3 regions of the Terribacillus sp. FSL K6-0262 genome follow, and region 2 is predicted to be linked to each of the others. Evidence: riboswitches for the same ligand, from Rfam matches in the RefSeq annotation. Region 2 holds a riboswitch; each other region holds the start of a gene.

Region 1 (5,390 bases), 120 kb from region 2:
GACCTTTGAAGAATTTGAAGTGCTCGTGGGACTGCTTACAAGGAGTGCCGTCGGGCAAAAGCTGACCAGTTATATCACCGCTTTGACAGGTCCGCGGACAGCGGGGGAAGCCGATGGCCCATCCGAGTTCCACCTGGTCATCGTTGATAATGGGCGTTCCGGTATCCTAGGGACCGAATTCCAGTCTGTCCTGCAATGTATCCGATGTGCAGCATGTATCAATGTCTGTCCGGTGTACCGCCACATCGGCGGACACTCCTATAACTCGATATACCCTGGTCCGATCGGGGCAGTGCTGACACCGCTGCTGGGCGGATATGATGATTTCAAGGAACTGCCGTATGCATCGACACTCTGTGCAGCCTGTACGGATGCTTGTCCGGTCAAGATCCCATTGCATCAGCTGCTCCATCGCCATCGGCAAGTGATTGTCGAAAGGGAAGGGCGTGCACCGATTTCCGAGAAGATGGCCATGAAGGCATTTGGTATAGGAGCTTCCTCCAATCCGCTTTATGCAGCTGGATCAAAAATGGCAAGCTCGGTCATGAAGCCTTTTACAAAGGATGAGACCATTTCGAAAGGGCCGGGACCGCTGAAGGCTTGGACCGAAATTCGTGATTTGCCGGCTCCGAACAAAGAGCGTTTCCGTGATTGGTTCAAGGAGCACGAAAAGGAGCGTGACAAAGCATGATACAGAATCAGGACAGCTTTCTTGCGAATGTGGCCAGCCGTCTGGGCCGAACAAAGGTGCTGATGGAAAAGCCGGCGCGGAATTGGAATTATCGCCCGCAGGATAAGACATTGACTGATAAAACCCCGGATGAGCTAGTGGAGATACTTCGCGATCAATGCCGGCTTATCCATACCGAATTTATCGAGACTGATTCGGCTGCCTTGCCGAATGTGCTGGCAGATACTATAGCAGCCTATGGCGGGGGCCCGTTGGCCATTTGGCAAGACCCACGCTATGAAGCATTTGGTTTGCGTGAACAGCTCCGATCGTGGCCCGAACAAGGAATCGATGTGCATGAATGGGATCCTGCCATTGGATATGACAACATCGGTATTGTGGAGAAAGCCAATATCGGTATTACATTCAGTGATATCACGCTGGCTGAGTCCGGAACGGTCGTGCTGTTTTCGGGGGAAGGCAAAGGCCGCACGGTGAGCTTGCTGCCGCATAAATATATCGCCCTCGTACCGAAAAGCACCATCGTTCCCCGGATGACCCAGGCAGCGCAGCAAATATCCAAGCAAGTACAAAAAGGAGAGACCATTGCATCCTGTATTAACTTCATCACCGGACCAAGCAACTCGGCTGATATCGAAATGAATCTGGTTGTCGGGGTGCATGGCCCTGTGAAGGCTGCTTATATCGTGATAGAAGATAAATAGATGGCTCGGGGAAAAACACCAGGATCAATGTATATCTTAACTGTTGCTTCAAACCGCCAGTTGTAAAAATGTTTCGTTTAAAGAAATTCCAAAAGAGAATGATTATTTAAAAAAATGGATTGACATTCAATTGGAAAACCCATAACATGGTAATCAAATCTAACAACTACATACTTGATTTATTCTTATCCAGAGAGATCGAGGGATCAGGCCCTATGACGTCTCGGCAACGGGTTTATCGTAAATACCGTGCCAATTCCTGCAAACACAGCTGTGTTTGGAAGATGAGAATGAGGAAGTTTCATAATGAAGCCCTCTTTTTCTGGATAAGAAAAAGAGGGCTTTTTGTGTAGCGAGGGGGAATAGAGTTGATTACGTTCAAGAATGTATCAAAGACCTTCACAATCGGAAAACGGGAAGTGCACGCCGTACGCAATGTGAACCTGACGATAGAGCAAGGGGAGATTTTCGGCATCATCGGCTTCAGCGGAGCCGGTAAGAGCACATTGCTGAGATTGGTCAATGTGCTGGAAAATCCTACTGCTGGTGCTGTAGAGGTGCAGGGGGTAGATTTAGCCAAATTGCCCCCTAGGGAAGTCCGGAAGGTGCGCAGGAGAATCGGGATGATCTTTCAGAATTTCAATCTGCTAACCTCGCGTACTGTTGCTGGTAATATTGCATATCCTCTGAAACTGGCCAAAATGCCGCGAGCAAAAATAAAAGAACGGGTGGATGAACTGTTGCGCTTCGTCGGCCTTTCGGATAAAGCGAAGAATTATCCAGAGCAGCTCTCTGGAGGGCAGAAGCAGCGGGTTGGAATTGCCAGGGCGCTGGCTACTTCCCCGGATATCCTGATATGTGATGAAGCGACTTCGGCTCTGGATCCGGATACGACAGGAGAGATTCTGCGTCTGTTGAAGAAAGTGAACAAGGAATTGGGCATTACGATTCTGCTGATAACACACGAAATGCACGTGATTCAGGCAATCTGTGACAAGGTTGCTGTCATGGAGGAAGGGGAGGTCATCGAAACGGGCGGAGTATTCGATACATTCACAGATCCTATTCACCAGACAACGAAACGTTTTATCCGTTCCATACAGCAGGATCTCCCGTCTCCTTCCCTATTGGATGAATGGCGTCAAAAAGGCGGGAAGAAGCTGTATCGGATCATTTTCAAGGGAGAGGTGGCGAGTGACCCGGTATTATCCAGGGTAACGAGGAAGCATGATATCGATGTGAATATTGTGTATGGTTCCGTACAGGAGATACAAGAGAAATTCTATGGGAATCTGCTTGTGAGCTTCCAAGGAGACGAAGAAAGAACGGTCAGCGCAGTAAAGGAACTGGATGATATCGTTCAGATCGAGGAGGTAGAAGTGGCATGGGGGTAGATTGGCAGACATTCTGGCCGCGCATTGTCGAAGCGACCGGCCAGACAATCTTGATGGTGGCTGTCACGTTGGTGATAGGTTCTGTATTCGGCATCATTATCGGACTTTTACTTTTTGTCACACGAAAAGGGAATATACTGGAAAATGCGATTTTGTTTCAAATCATCAATTTCTTAATCAATATCATTCGGCCGATTCCATTCATCATCTTTTTAGTGGCTATCAGTCCGCTGACCAGAGAAGTGGTAGGGACGACAATCGGCACATGGGCAGCAATCTTCCCGATGAGTATAGCAGCAGCCTTCAGCATCGCACGAGTTGTTGAAAATAACTTCATCAGCATCGATCCGGGTGTCATTGAGGCCGCAAAAGCGATGGGCGCCAGTCCGCTCCAGATTATTTATACCATCTTGATCCCGGAAGCGCTTGGTCCGCTGGTTCTTGGATTGACGTTCATTACCATCAGCTTGATTGATTTCTCTGCGATGGCAGGAACAGTTGGAGGGGGCGGTCTCGGGCATGTGGCAATGACCTATGGATATCAGCGGTTCGATACAAGCGTCATGGTTGTTACCGTCGTTATATTGATTGTACTTGTCCAGCTGGCCCAGTGGATCGGCAATACACTTTCAAGAAGGATATTAAGGAGATGAAGAAAATGAAAAAAACATTACTTGGCATTATTTCCTTCGCTTTTGTGTTTGTTCTAGCGGCTTGCGGCAGCAGTTCAGCTGACGGCAGCCAGACCGTTAAAATTGGTGTTACAGGATCGGATGGAGATCAATGGCCAATCCTGAAGGAGAAGGCAAAGGAAGAGGGAATCAATATCGAGCTAGTCGAATTCTCGGACTATACGTTGCCGAACCAAGCATTGGCCAATGGCGAGATAGACATGAACTCCTTCCAGCACATTGCTTTCCTGAGTCAATATGCCAAAGAACATGGCGATACGATTGTCCCGATAGGCTCAACAGTAATAGCCCCGATCGGAGCTTACTCAGAGAAAATCGATAGCCTGGATGAGTTAAAGGAAGGCGATAAAGTAGCCATTCCGGATGACCCATCCAATCAGGCTAGATCGCTTCGGGCTTTGGAAGCTGCGGGTGTCATCAAACTGGCAGACGATTTCGGCCAGTTCGGTGATCCTTCCAAGATTGCAGAGAATCCGAAAAACATTGAAATTGTACCTGTTGTTGCACAGCAGACCCCCCGTGTATTGCCGGATGTAGCTGCATCCTTCATCAATAATGGTGTTGCAGGCCAAGCAGGCTTGAATCCAAAAGAAGATCCGATTTATCTGGAAAATGCCAACGATGACAGCATTACACCATTTGTGAATGTATTTGCGGTAAGGAAAGAAGACGAGAACAATGAGATATATCAGAAAATCGCTGCATTGTATCAGGATGAAGAAGTGAAAAAAGCTGTAGAGAATGATACGAATGGCGGTTCCATAGTTGTGGATGTACCAAAAGAAGAACTGCAGGAGCATTTGAAACGTCTTCAGGAGGAGGAATGAGCGATGGGAAAAGCTGTGACGGCTATGAGCCGAATTTCATGGCATCTTGAGGAGAATGGAGAAAAGTATATCCAAACAAGCCAGGCAATCCATGCAAAGCCGGAGCTTGGCAATCAGGAATTTTTCGCCAGTGAAACGCTCGCTTGTTTGCTGGAAGAGGCGGGATTTCAAGTGGATAAGGGGGTGGCAGGGCACGAAACTGCATTTTATGCGCTGAAAGATAGCGGGAAACCAGGACCACGGATCGCTTTTCTTGCCGAGTATGATGCGCTGCCTGGGATCGGGCATGCTTGCGGTCATAATATCATTGGTACTGCCAGTACAGCAGCTGGTATTGCCCTGGCGGAAACATTGGATCAAATAGGCGGAAGTGTAGCCGTCCTCGGTACCCCGGCTGAGGAAGGCGGTCCCAATGGAAGTGCCAAAGGCAGCTTTGTCAAGCATGGTCTGCTGAAGGGAATCGATGCTGCCTTGATCATACATCCTTCTGTACGAACAAGTGTCACTGGGGAGTTCCTTGCCGTAGATCCGCTTGATTTCCATTTCTACGGAAAATCAGCTCATGCCTCCGGTTCCCCTGAAAAAGGAGTCAATGCTTTGGATGCTGTCATTCAGCTTTTTAATGGTATCAATGCATTGCGGCAGCATCTCCCGCAGGATGTACGCGTGCATGGAATCATCCCGAACGGCGGGGATGCGCCGAATATCGTTCCGGAATATGCGTCGGCACGCTTTTTCATCCGGGCAGAAACATGGAGTAAAGCACAAGCAGTTTCACAAAAAGTGAAAAATATTGCCCAGGGGGCTGCATTAGCCACCGGAGCCACTGTCAAGAGAGAAAGATTTCAAAATGAAGTGAAGGATTTTGTTTTGAATCCAGTGTTGGATCAATTGCTGAAGGAAGAGCTGGAAAATGCCGGCGAATATGTACATGTGAAAAAAGGTAAGGGACGCGGCTCAACGGATACAGGTAATATTAGCTATGAGGTCCCGGCGGCGCATCCTTATATCCAAATCGGACCGGAAGATCTAATTGGTCATACGGAAGAATTCCGTGAAGCAGCTCGCTCAGCGCGCGGTGA
Region 2 (5,390 bases):
TCCCCGATCCTGGCTTTTGTTGTAGGTTTCATTCTTTATAACATCATCAAGCTGATTTTCAGGGAAAAGAACTTGCCGAAGACGAATAAGAATTTCCGTCGTGTGCAAATCCTGACTGCAGCATTGCAATCATTCACCCATGGGACAAACGATGCCCAAAAAGCAATGGGGATCATCACGATGGCATTGATCACAGCCGACCTGCATTCTTCGACAGATATCCCATTATGGGTACAAGCAGCCTGTGCGACTGCAATGGGGCTTGGTACTTCCGTAGGTGGTTGGAAAATCATCAAAACAGTTGGCGGAAAAATCATGAAAATCCGTCCAGTGAATGGTGTTGCTGCCGATTTGACTGGTGCGTTCATCATTTTCGGCGCCACTTATATTCATCTGCCGGTAAGTACGACGCATGTCATCTCCTCCTCCATCATGGGGGTTGGTGCAGCACATCGCCGCAAAGGTGTAAACTGGGGAACAGCGAAACGGATGGTCATCACATGGTTCATCACGCTGCCGATCACAGCTTGCCTGGGCGGACTGATGTATTTCATCTTGAACATCTTCTTCTGATACAGCAAAAACACGCTTGGAGATAACCAAGCGTGTTTTTTTAATCTTTTCGCAACCGTCTTGCCAAGACATTTCCCAGCGTCTGCATTGCTTGTACAAGTATGATCAGGATGATGATGACTACATACATGACTTCAGGCTCAAAACGCAGGTGGCCATATTGATAGGCCAAATCCCCAAGGCCGCCGGCACCTACCAGGCCAGCCATTGCCGTAGCCCCGATTAAACCGATTGTTGCAATGGTCAATCCCAAAATCATCGTGGAACGTGCTTCCCTTATGATGACACTCCAAATTATCTTGCTTGTGGAAATGCCCATGGATTCATACGCCTCGATGACACCTTTATTGACCTCCAGTAATGCCGATTCCATCAAGCGCGCAATATAAGGTGCTGTATAAACAACGAGCGGCAGGATTACGCCCTGGACTCCGATCGTTGTCCCAACCACCGCTCTCGTCAAAGGCAGGAGCAGGAACAAAAGGATGATGAAAGGGATGGATCGGATAATGTTGATGACCGTGTTCACAATCGAATAAAATACGCGGTTCTCAGCTTGTCCGCCTTTTCTTGTCATGACCAGCAAAATACCCAATGGAAGTCCGATCACGATGGAAATAGCCAATGAAATACCTGTCATCAGCAATGTCTGCCAAAACGCCTCCGTGATGTCCGTACCCCATTCCGTCCAGAACTCGGCGATCATGACGCCACCTCCTCAACCGTTACATGCTGTGCTTCCAAATACGCAATCGCCTTCTCCACTTCCGTTTTATCTCCCTGCAAGTGAATAAGCAATTTGCCGACGGAGCTCGCTTTCAGCTGATCGATTCCTCCTGCCAGTATACTCGGAACGACATCGAATTTCTTTGTGATGGCCGCAAGGAACGGCTCATTCGAAGCTTCCCCGATGAACGTCAGTGAAACGAGACGCCCTGTTGCAGACAGCCCTTCCTTCACACTATCAGGAATTTCGAAGTTCGCTTCATCAAAGACAAATTTCCGGGTCTGCGGATGCTTCGGCTTGGTGAAGACATCGATGACGGATCCTTCTTCCACCAGCTCTCCTTGATGCATGACACCGACACGGTCACATATGCGCTGGATGACATCCAGCTCATGTGTGATCAAGAAGATGGTGATGCCAAGCTCCTTATTCACGCGGAGCAATAATTCAAGGATGGAAGACGTTGTATTCGGATCCAAAGCACTCGTCGCTTCGTCACTCAGCAGCACTTCCGGCTCTTGCGCAAGTGCTCTTGCAATAGCCACCCGCTGCTTCTGACCGCCGGATAATTGAGCTGGATAGACATTCTTCTTTTCCTCAAGGCCCACTATCTTCAAATATTTATCAACGCGCCCTTTGATTTCATCCTTCGGCACTTTACTCAGCTTCAAAGGTCTGGCAACGTTCTCGTATACCGTAGCCGTCGTCAGCAGATTGAAATGCTGGAATATCATACCGATTTTCCCTCTTGCCTTACGAAGCTGAGCCTTCTTAAGCGTCGTGAGTTCCACGCCGTCGACGAATACTTCCCCTTGAGTCGGACGTTCCAATAAATTGGCACAGCGGATCAGGGTGCTTTTCCCTGCTCCGCTGAATCCGATTATGCCATAGATTTCACCTTTATTGATTTTCAAGGAGACGTCTTTCAACGCCTCCACTTTTTTCTTGCCGGTGGTAAAGGTTTTCGATACATTCTTCAATTCAATCATATTGCTTCCCCCTTACCAGCTTGGAACGACAGATCCCTGGAATTCATCTTCCACAAACTGTTTTACTTCATCGGACTGGTAGATTTCTTGAATCTTCTTCACAATTTCATCGTCCTTGTTCGCTGATCTTACAACAAAGTAATTGGACCATGGATTGTTTTCCGATTCCTCTGCAAAGATAGCATCATCATTGATATTCAAATCAGCTCCCATTGCAAAGTTTGTATTTATTGCCGCTGCCGCCACTTCCGGAAGCTGAGCCGGAAGCTGGGAAGCATCCAATTCGACGATTTCCAGATTCAGCGGATTTTCTACGACATCTTTAGCCGTTGCGGAGTTTTCCGCCTCCGGATCCACTTTCAATACGCCTGCCGACTCAAAGAGTTTCAACGCACGATATTCGTTGGCAGGGTCATTCGGTACAGCGATTTTGTCTCCCTCTTTCAACTCGGAAATATCCGAAATCTTATCTGTATAAATCCCCATCGGGAAAGTCAAGGTCTTGAATACTTCCTCTAATTCATATCCTTGATTCTTCACTTGATCTTCCAGGAAAGGAAGTGTCTGATAGCTGTTCGCATCCAGACTGCCATCATCCAGCGCACTGTTTGGTGTATTGTAATCATTGAATGTCTTGATTTCGACATCGATTCCTTCATCCGCTGCCAATTCTTTTACTTTTTCCATGACTTGCTCATGCGGTCCCCCGCTGACACCCACCAAAATTTTATCATTTGCCAGCGCAGCAGATTTATCATTGCCGCACGCTGCTAAAAATAACGCCAATAATCCGATAAGTCCAAAACTTAAGATTTTTTTCATGTTGCTCTCCCCTTTTTCCTTCGCTGTTATCAACTACAATAAAAAAGCGCCTCTCCGGATTAAGAGAGGCGCATGGTATACATATGCACTAATTCTCTTATCTCTCAGTACGGCTTTTCGCCGTCTGCAGGAATTAGCACCTGATCACTGATCTGGTTGCCGGGCTTCATAGGACCTGTTCCTCCGCCACTCTTGATAAGAATTTCATTATACTTTTGTTGTTGATCTGTTTGTTACTTTACCTCCCAATCCAAACGTTGTCAATATAATTTCAAAAATAATAGAAAAATTATCCCGTTTCCCTGGTAGTCCCGTCATCCGAAAAGATAATGGGATTTGTTTGGCTGTATGGTTCCGCAACGATTCATGTACGGCATCAAACGAGCGATTGATCAATTCCCAAAGAGCGACAGGATCCCGCTTCTTTTTCATGTCCATCCTGAAATCCGCTCTCCGATATGACTACTATTATCATAAATTTGATATATTTGCGGAAGAGCGAAAAGGCAAAAGAATCACCCCTGAATTCCTGCGCGAATGGTCGGTTCATCCTAAATATGCATCAGCGTCAAGGAGCGCATAAAAAATTCATCCATAGCCGGAAAAGATGAACAAGAGCCGGATGTCAGACATCCGGCTCTCCTGTGTACAAGGCCTCCCAACACATACGTACACACAGCTATTCTCTTTGTATGCCAAAGCGGGCATTGATTTGACCACGCAGCATTTGCTGGCGGCTTTCCCGTTCCGCTTCCTTCCTCTTGTCTCTCAGCATCTGCTGACGAATTTCGAAGGTTTGCACACCCTCTTCCCTTTTGTTGGCGATTTCGATCAATTGCTCTACATCCGAAAAAGAGTACTTGCGATTTCCCTTCGCTGAACGTTCCGGAAAAATGAGCTTGCGTTCCTCGTAATAACGAATCTTGCGTTCAGTCAGACCAGTCAGCTCGCTCACAATGCCGATTGTGATCACTTTCCTGTTCTTATAAGAAGGCTCATTACTCATCTGTTCACCTCATCACCATGTGCTGTTACTTAACATTATACCGCAACTTTCCATTCATCCTAGTATTATGTAAGGAAACCTAACAAACAACAAAAAAAGTTCGTCAGCATCGCTTACATGTTTGATGCATGGCAATTTGGATATACGTATACTGAACGTAACAGCAAAAAGAGATACCGGAAAGGAGCGTCTTGCACGTGGCATATGATCAGGAAGCCCTTGATTTAGCCAAACAGATTGTGGAACTCGACCTGAAGCGCGATGAGTGCTGGGAAGATCTCGCAGCACTCGCTGGGGATAAAGCATTCGAATTGCTTCGACTCGTTCAGAATAGATGATACATGCAAAAGGAGACCCGTAAAATGGTGTGCCCCCCAGAAGTTACCAAAACTTTTGGGGAGGCAGTTCAAAATAGGTCTCCTTTTCTCATTTCACATAATTCGGATAATCTGTGATGATACCATCGACACCTGCTCGGATCAGCGGCTGGACTTCCCCCGGTGCCCGGACCGTCCATGGCATGATACGCATTCCGCGTGAATGGATCCTACTAACCAATGTATCGTCCAGCGTCACATTGGTGAAATGTGTATTCACATAATCTGTATAAGCAGCAAGCTTATCAAGTTTGCGATTGGTAAGATCGGCACTTCTTGACGTCAGCACGCCAAGCGGCACATATGGCAGCAGCTGGGAAAGATAAGCAACCGATCCAAAATTGAATGACTGCAGGATTACCTCTTCATGCAAGACATTGGCCAATTCATATCGCTCCAGCAATTCTGCGCAAGCTTCCTCTATTCCGTCATAGAGTTCAGGGGACTTCAGTTCAATGAGGAACTTTGTCTTCCCCTTATACCGTCTGATCACATCCTCCAGCAGCGGGATACGCTGCCCTTCATATACAGAATCATATCCTGCGCCCACATCATAATTCTGCAAGGAAGCAAAGGTAAGGTCCTTAACAAATACAGTCTCTGACGGTGCATTGGCTGCTGTACGATTGATGGATGTATCATGAATGACGACAAGCTGGCCATCCTTTGTCATTTGTACATCCAGCTCAATAAAGTCAGCGTTCATCTCCAGAGCCAAATCGAAAGCAGCAATTGTATTCTCGGGCGCGAATCCAGAAGCACCGCGATGTGCGATAACAGGCATGATACTTCGGTGAACGGACTGACTATCGAGGGATTTAGTGGTTACGGACTCGTACGATGGACTAAACTGATTTGTCATTCGGATCATCTCCCTGGGGTTATCTGGATTGTAA
Region 3 (5,390 bases), 1.0 Mb from region 2:
CCTGAGGATGACACTCATATCATCGATACCGGATGGAGCATGCTCAAAGGAAATGTTTTCTTCCTCGAGAATCTGCAATAGCTTCCGGCCGAAACCAAGCTCCCGGTTCATCAAGTATTTGCTGATATAGATGCTCAAGAAGCCTGTATCACTCGCAATGCCTATGACGGGATTTCCCGATACTTCCCTTTCCGCAACTATCATCGTTCCGGGTGCGGAAGGATTGTTCGTATTTTTCACACATACCGGTATTTTAGCTTGGAATGCCGGAATCAGTGCTTCGTCATGGAAGACAGAGAAGCCTGCATAAGATAACTCCCGCATTTCGCGATACGTCAATGTGTGGATTTCTTTAGGATTCTCCACGATATTCGGATTCACACTATAAACACTATCCACGTCTGTAAAGTTTTCATACAAGGAAGCCTTCACGCCTGCACTCACGATGGAGCCGGTGATATCCGAACCGCCTCTAGGGAAAGTGGCAAGTTTCCCCTCCTTCGTATAGCCAAAGAAACCAGGGATGACAAGCACCCCTTCCCGATCACGAAGTTTATATAAAAGCTCGAAGCTCTCATCAAGTATCCTTGCTCCTCCCAATTCCTCCCTCACAAGCAAACCTGCTTCTTGAGGGTTCACATAGGCAGCTTCGACACCTAATTTCTGAAGATATGCACTGAATACTTTTGCAAGGGAATCTTCCCCCGCCGCCTTCAATGCATCCATCTTGTTCACGGCAGGGATTGCATCGGACAGGATTCCATCCAGATGATCGGCTATCTGTCCGATAAGGTTATCATCAAGCTCCAATTCCTCGACGATGGATCGGAAACGCGATAGTACTTTTTCCACCTGTGTACTGACGTCTTCCCCTTTGTTGTGCGCCTCGCCTATTGCAATCAGCAAGTCCGTCACCTTCGTATCTGCTTTATCCCGTTTACCCGGTGCAGAAACGACGATGAACTTCCGCTCTTGATCGGCTTTCACGATTTGTGCTACTTTGCGGAGCTGCTCCGCACTTGCTACTGAACTACCACCAAATTTTGCTACCTTCATCTGTCTCTCTCCATTACGCTTTTTCTTTACATAAGTAAAATAGTATCACAGAGTTTCTTCTGCTGGCTATATGAAAGACATAATTTTGAGAAAAAATCGACAAAGATGGTTTACATAATAAAATTATGGTTAATAAAAGGCGTTTTCGGCTGTCCGATAAATGCCGTACCTGCAAACCAGAAATCCGATCGGATGACAACTGATTGCACCCAGATCCACTCATTCCATCCATTCCCGTCACCATTCCAGCCTTCTTTTCAATCCGAAATTCCTTGCATAAAAAACCGCACAGCCTTGCTGCTGTGCGGTCCACTTTTTCAGCTGTTCTTCTTCGGGTATCCGATAAGGATAGCGATGATTCCGCAGACACCGATGAGGATAGGATAGAAGGAGTATTGCAAAATGCTGACTGGTGATATACCAGCCACACCGGCAACCGCCAGTAATTGGCCGCCATATGGCAAAAGACCTTGAATCGCACAGGAGAAAATATCCAATATACTTGCGGTCTTTCGCCGATCGATCCCGTATTGATCCGCAATGTTTTTAGCGAGCGGACCTACGATCAATATAGAAATTGTATTATTGGCCGTAGATAAATCAGTAACTCCAACCAGACCGGCAATGCTGAATTCAGCACCTTTTTTCGATTTAATCCTCCGTGTTGAAAGGTGAAGCAGGTAATCGATTCCGCCGTTATATTTAATGACCTCTACCATTCCTGCTATCAGTATTGCAAGGAAAGCAATCTCATACATATCTGCCATTCCTCCGCCCATCGTCTGCACAAGATCCATTACATGATAGCTGCCATCAACCAAGCCAACTGCTCCAGCTAAAACAACACCAGACGCCAGAACAAGGAAAACATTCATTCCAGATAATGCAAAGACAATAACCAGAATGTAAGGAAGTATTTTTACCCAGCTATAGCTTCCATGATCCACTTGAGCCGTCTCACCCATTGTCATAATGCCTAAGATGATGCTCGTTACAATAGCTGCCGGCAGGACAATCCAAAAGTTCACCTTGAATTTATCCTTCATTTGAACACCTTGTGATCGTACGGCAGTAATGGTTGTATCCGAGATAAAGGATAAATTATCACCAAACATGGAACCGCCAATGATCGCAGCCATTACCAGCGCCATCGAAAGATCGGTATGTTCGCTTATCCCCACTCCGATTGGAGCCAGCGCAACAATCGTACCCACCGAGGTACCCATTGCCAGGGAGATAAAGCAGGCTATGATGAATAAGCCCACGACAAGCAGGTTTTGCGGTACAAATGCTAACGCAAAGTTTACAGTGGAGTCTACTGCACCCATGCCCTCTGCCACCCCTGAAAAGGCACCAGCCAAAAGAAAGATAATGACCATCAGCATGACATTGGAGTTCCCTGCTCCTTGACAAAAGATGTCAACCTTCCGCGAAAATGATTCTTTCCGATTCATAGCAAGAGCGACAGCACCTGCAATGACAATCGCCACTAAGACAGGAAACGCATAAAAGTCACCTGTAATGACCCCTGAACCAATGAATAAAATCAAAAAAACAACAAATGGGATCAGCGCCCATGGATTTCCTTTCTTCATCATTCCACCTCCAAAAATAAAAGCGACAAGTCTTGTCCGTTTTTCCTCTCAAAAAAGGCCCCATCTTGACAAGCAAGAAGAGGCATCCTGGCACTTTTCTTATCTATCAAGCCTCGGCTTGCTGGAGTTGGCACAGCAACTTCATCATAAAGTTCCGCTGCCGAGATTTCATCGGGCCAGTCCCTCCATCTCTCTTAATAAGAAGAAAAAATCGATTTTTTTGTCACAATAAATAAGAGAATACAGGATTCGTATTGCTTTATCAACAAAAATCCCATGGTTATATTATACTTTCGAAGGGATATCGATAGGCAGTGGATAAGATAGGGATTTGTTTGCAAACCAAAAAGGCTGTCCATTAAGGACAACCTTTCAAGATGGACGTCGAAAGCAGAGAATCCATAAGCGGAGGCTTCTTATCCTCCGAGGGTCGCTGATGCAATAACCGCTTTCAGATCCGGTTAGGATTTCAGCAATTCAAGCGCTTACAAAAATCAACGAGTTCAGAGGGATAAATGCTATTTTATTCCTCATACCATGCTTAGCGACCCCGCAAGCTTAATCCTGCGGGGTCGGTGATTAGTTCACGGCTTGGAACTCGATGTTCTGTTTTTCAAAATGGTTGCTTGTGATGGAATCTATCCCTGTATCTGTGTAGACCTTCGAAATCCTATCCAGACCGGTGATTGTGGCGAAAGCACGCTTGCCGAATTTACTGGAATCGGCCAGGAGGATTGTTTGTTCCGCTATCTCGATCATTTGCTTCTTCACGATCGCCTGCTGTTCATTCGAGTCACTCAAACCATGCTCGAGATGGACACTCTTGCACGAAAGGAAAGTTTTATCTACATAATAGGTCGTCAATGATCTCTCCGTCAGCGGTCCGACATAGGATAATGATTTTGACAGCAGCTGTCCGCCGAGCGAAATGACACGGATCTGATCCTTTGTACTGCAGGCAAGTGCCACTTTGATACTGTTGGTTATGATCGTCAGCGGCATATTCGGCAATTCTTTTGCCATATACCATGCTGTCGTGCTGGCATCGAGAATGATTCGTTCCCCGGTGTGGATATCGGAGACTGCCGCTTTGGCAATCGCTTGCTTTTCCTGCATATGCATTACTTCGCGTGCTTCATGCGCAATCTCCGTTGCCCCTTCTTCGATCCGCACAGCTCCGCCATGACTGCGATGGAGCAGCTGCTCCTTTTCCAGCTTCTCGAGGTCGCGCCGTATCGTCTCCTCGGTCACATGGAAGAGGGAGCTAAGCTCGGTGACCCGGACGCTTGCCCGTTCGTTGACCAGCTCGACGATCTTCCTTTGTCTTTCTGCAACTAACATACCTTTTCCTGCCTTTACCACGTTTTGATTATAGTGTAGCATAATCTGGCGTGTTACCGGCGTGCCATTTCATTTCTTTCATACTCTTTGACATGCTGCCACCAGGCAGTTCCGTGGGGTACTTGCATTTCCTGACAGAAGTAATCCCAAATTGCGCCGAATGGGTAGCTTTTCAGTTCTTCCATCAGCATGAGCCTTTCCGTGAATTGCCCTTTCTCCTGATAGTCCTTCAGCTCTTCATGAGGCGTGAGAAGTGCATACAGCAGTGCCTTTTGCATATTGCGTGTCCCGATCACCCAAGCAGCAACGCGATTGATGCTGGCATCAAAGAAATCAAGCCCGATGCGGATATTATCAAGTACTCGGTTCCGGACTAGCTCAAGTGCAATTTCCTTCAGCTCATCATCGAACGTCACCACATGGTCACTGTCCCAGCGGACCGGCCGGGAAACATGCAAGGCAATTTTATCGGTAAATGGCAGCATGCCACTGATCTTGTTGGAAACCATTTCTGTCGGATGATAATGCCCGGTGTCCATCAGCAGATGCTTGCCTCGAGTCAGCGCATAACCCATATAAAATTCATGGGATCCGACGACATAGGACTCGGAGCCAATGCCGAATAATTTGCTTTCCACAGCATCGATATTATATTTTTCATCGATTTCGACAGCAAATATTTGATCGAGTGAGCGTTTCAGACGTTCCCTTGGCGTCAGGCGGTCACTCGGCACATCCTTATATCCATCAGGGACCCAGATATTTGTAAGACTTGCCGTACCTAGTTCTTTGCCGAAATATTCCCCGATCCTGCGTGAAGCGATACAATGCTCGATCCAGAATTGTCGGATTTCTTCATTTGGGTGGGCAAGTGTCAGACCGTCGGCAGCTTTTTCATGCGAGAAGACAGTTGGATTGAAATCCAGCCCCAGCTCATGCTGCTTCGCCCACTCTACCCAATTGCGGAAATGCTCGGGCTTTATTTCATTACGCTCGACATGCTGGCCATCTGTCTCTGCATAGATGGCGTGCAGGTTAATGCGATGCTTACCCGGAATGAGGCGAAGCGCCATTTCAAGATCGGAGCGCAGCTCTTCGGGTGTCGTCGCTTTCCCTGGATAATTTCCAGTTACATCGATACCGCCTGACAGTTCATTCTGCTGCACTTCAAAACCGCCGATATCGTCACCCTGCCAGCAGTGAATGCTTATTGGTATCGTTTTCAATTTTGCCAATGCTGCTTCGACATCGACACCTGCTGATTCGTATACTGATTTTGCCATTTCAAACGCTTTGATCACTGTCATCTGTCTTCCCCCTTAATCTAAATGGAATACCTCTTTCATCGTCTCGCTGACCGGACTATCATCGGGATTTGTCTGCATGATATCCTGCATG

The links. Region 2 has a riboswitch for S-adenosylmethionine ahead of MHI54_RS11075 (MetQ/NlpA family ABC transporter substrate-binding protein). Riboswitches for the same ligand answer to the same signal wherever they lie in the genome.
Region 1: it holds a riboswitch for S-adenosylmethionine, as region 2 does, so the genes downstream of both, MHI54_RS10480 (ATP-binding cassette domain-containing protein) here and MHI54_RS11075 (MetQ/NlpA family ABC transporter substrate-binding protein) in region 2, are expected to answer to the same signal.
Region 3: it holds a riboswitch for S-adenosylmethionine, as region 2 does, so the genes downstream of both, MHI54_RS16310 (Na+/H+ antiporter NhaC family protein) here and MHI54_RS11075 (MetQ/NlpA family ABC transporter substrate-binding protein) in region 2, are expected to answer to the same signal.

The regions. Positions count from the first base shown of each region.
Region 1 is NZ_CP150277.1:2,022,755-2,028,144, forward strand. It holds gene MHI54_RS10470 (LutB/LldF family L-lactate oxidation iron-sulfur protein) at 1-691, shown strand, start outside; gene MHI54_RS10475 (lactate utilization protein C) at 688-1,395, shown strand; SAM riboswitch class I at 1,578-1,686, shown strand; gene MHI54_RS10480 (ATP-binding cassette domain-containing protein) at 1,764-2,789, shown strand; gene MHI54_RS10485 (methionine ABC transporter permease) at 2,780-3,442, shown strand; gene MHI54_RS10490 (MetQ/NlpA family ABC transporter substrate-binding protein) at 3,448-4,308, shown strand; gene MHI54_RS10495 (M20 family metallopeptidase) at 4,312-5,390, shown strand, end outside.
Region 2 is NZ_CP150277.1:2,146,297-2,151,686, reverse strand. It holds gene MHI54_RS11090 (inorganic phosphate transporter) at 1-573, shown strand, start outside; gene MHI54_RS11085 (methionine ABC transporter permease) at 614-1,279, opposite strand; gene MHI54_RS11080 (methionine ABC transporter ATP-binding protein) at 1,276-2,289, opposite strand; gene MHI54_RS11075 (MetQ/NlpA family ABC transporter substrate-binding protein) at 2,302-3,111, opposite strand; SAM riboswitch class I at 3,206-3,313, opposite strand; gene MHI54_RS11070 (MerR family transcriptional regulator) at 3,791-4,117, opposite strand; gene MHI54_RS11065 (hypothetical protein) at 4,315-4,455, shown strand; gene MHI54_RS11060 (glycerophosphodiester phosphodiesterase family protein) at 4,544-5,356, opposite strand.
Region 3 is NZ_CP150277.1:3,173,266-3,178,655, reverse strand. It holds gene MHI54_RS16315 (aspartate kinase) at 1-1,056, opposite strand, end outside; gene MHI54_RS16310 (Na+/H+ antiporter NhaC family protein) at 1,374-2,651, opposite strand; SAM riboswitch class I at 2,748-2,855, opposite strand; gene MHI54_RS16305 (DeoR/GlpR family DNA-binding transcription regulator) at 3,231-3,992, opposite strand; gene rhaA (L-rhamnose isomerase) at 4,046-5,299, opposite strand; gene rhaM (L-rhamnose mutarotase) at 5,312-5,390, opposite strand, start outside.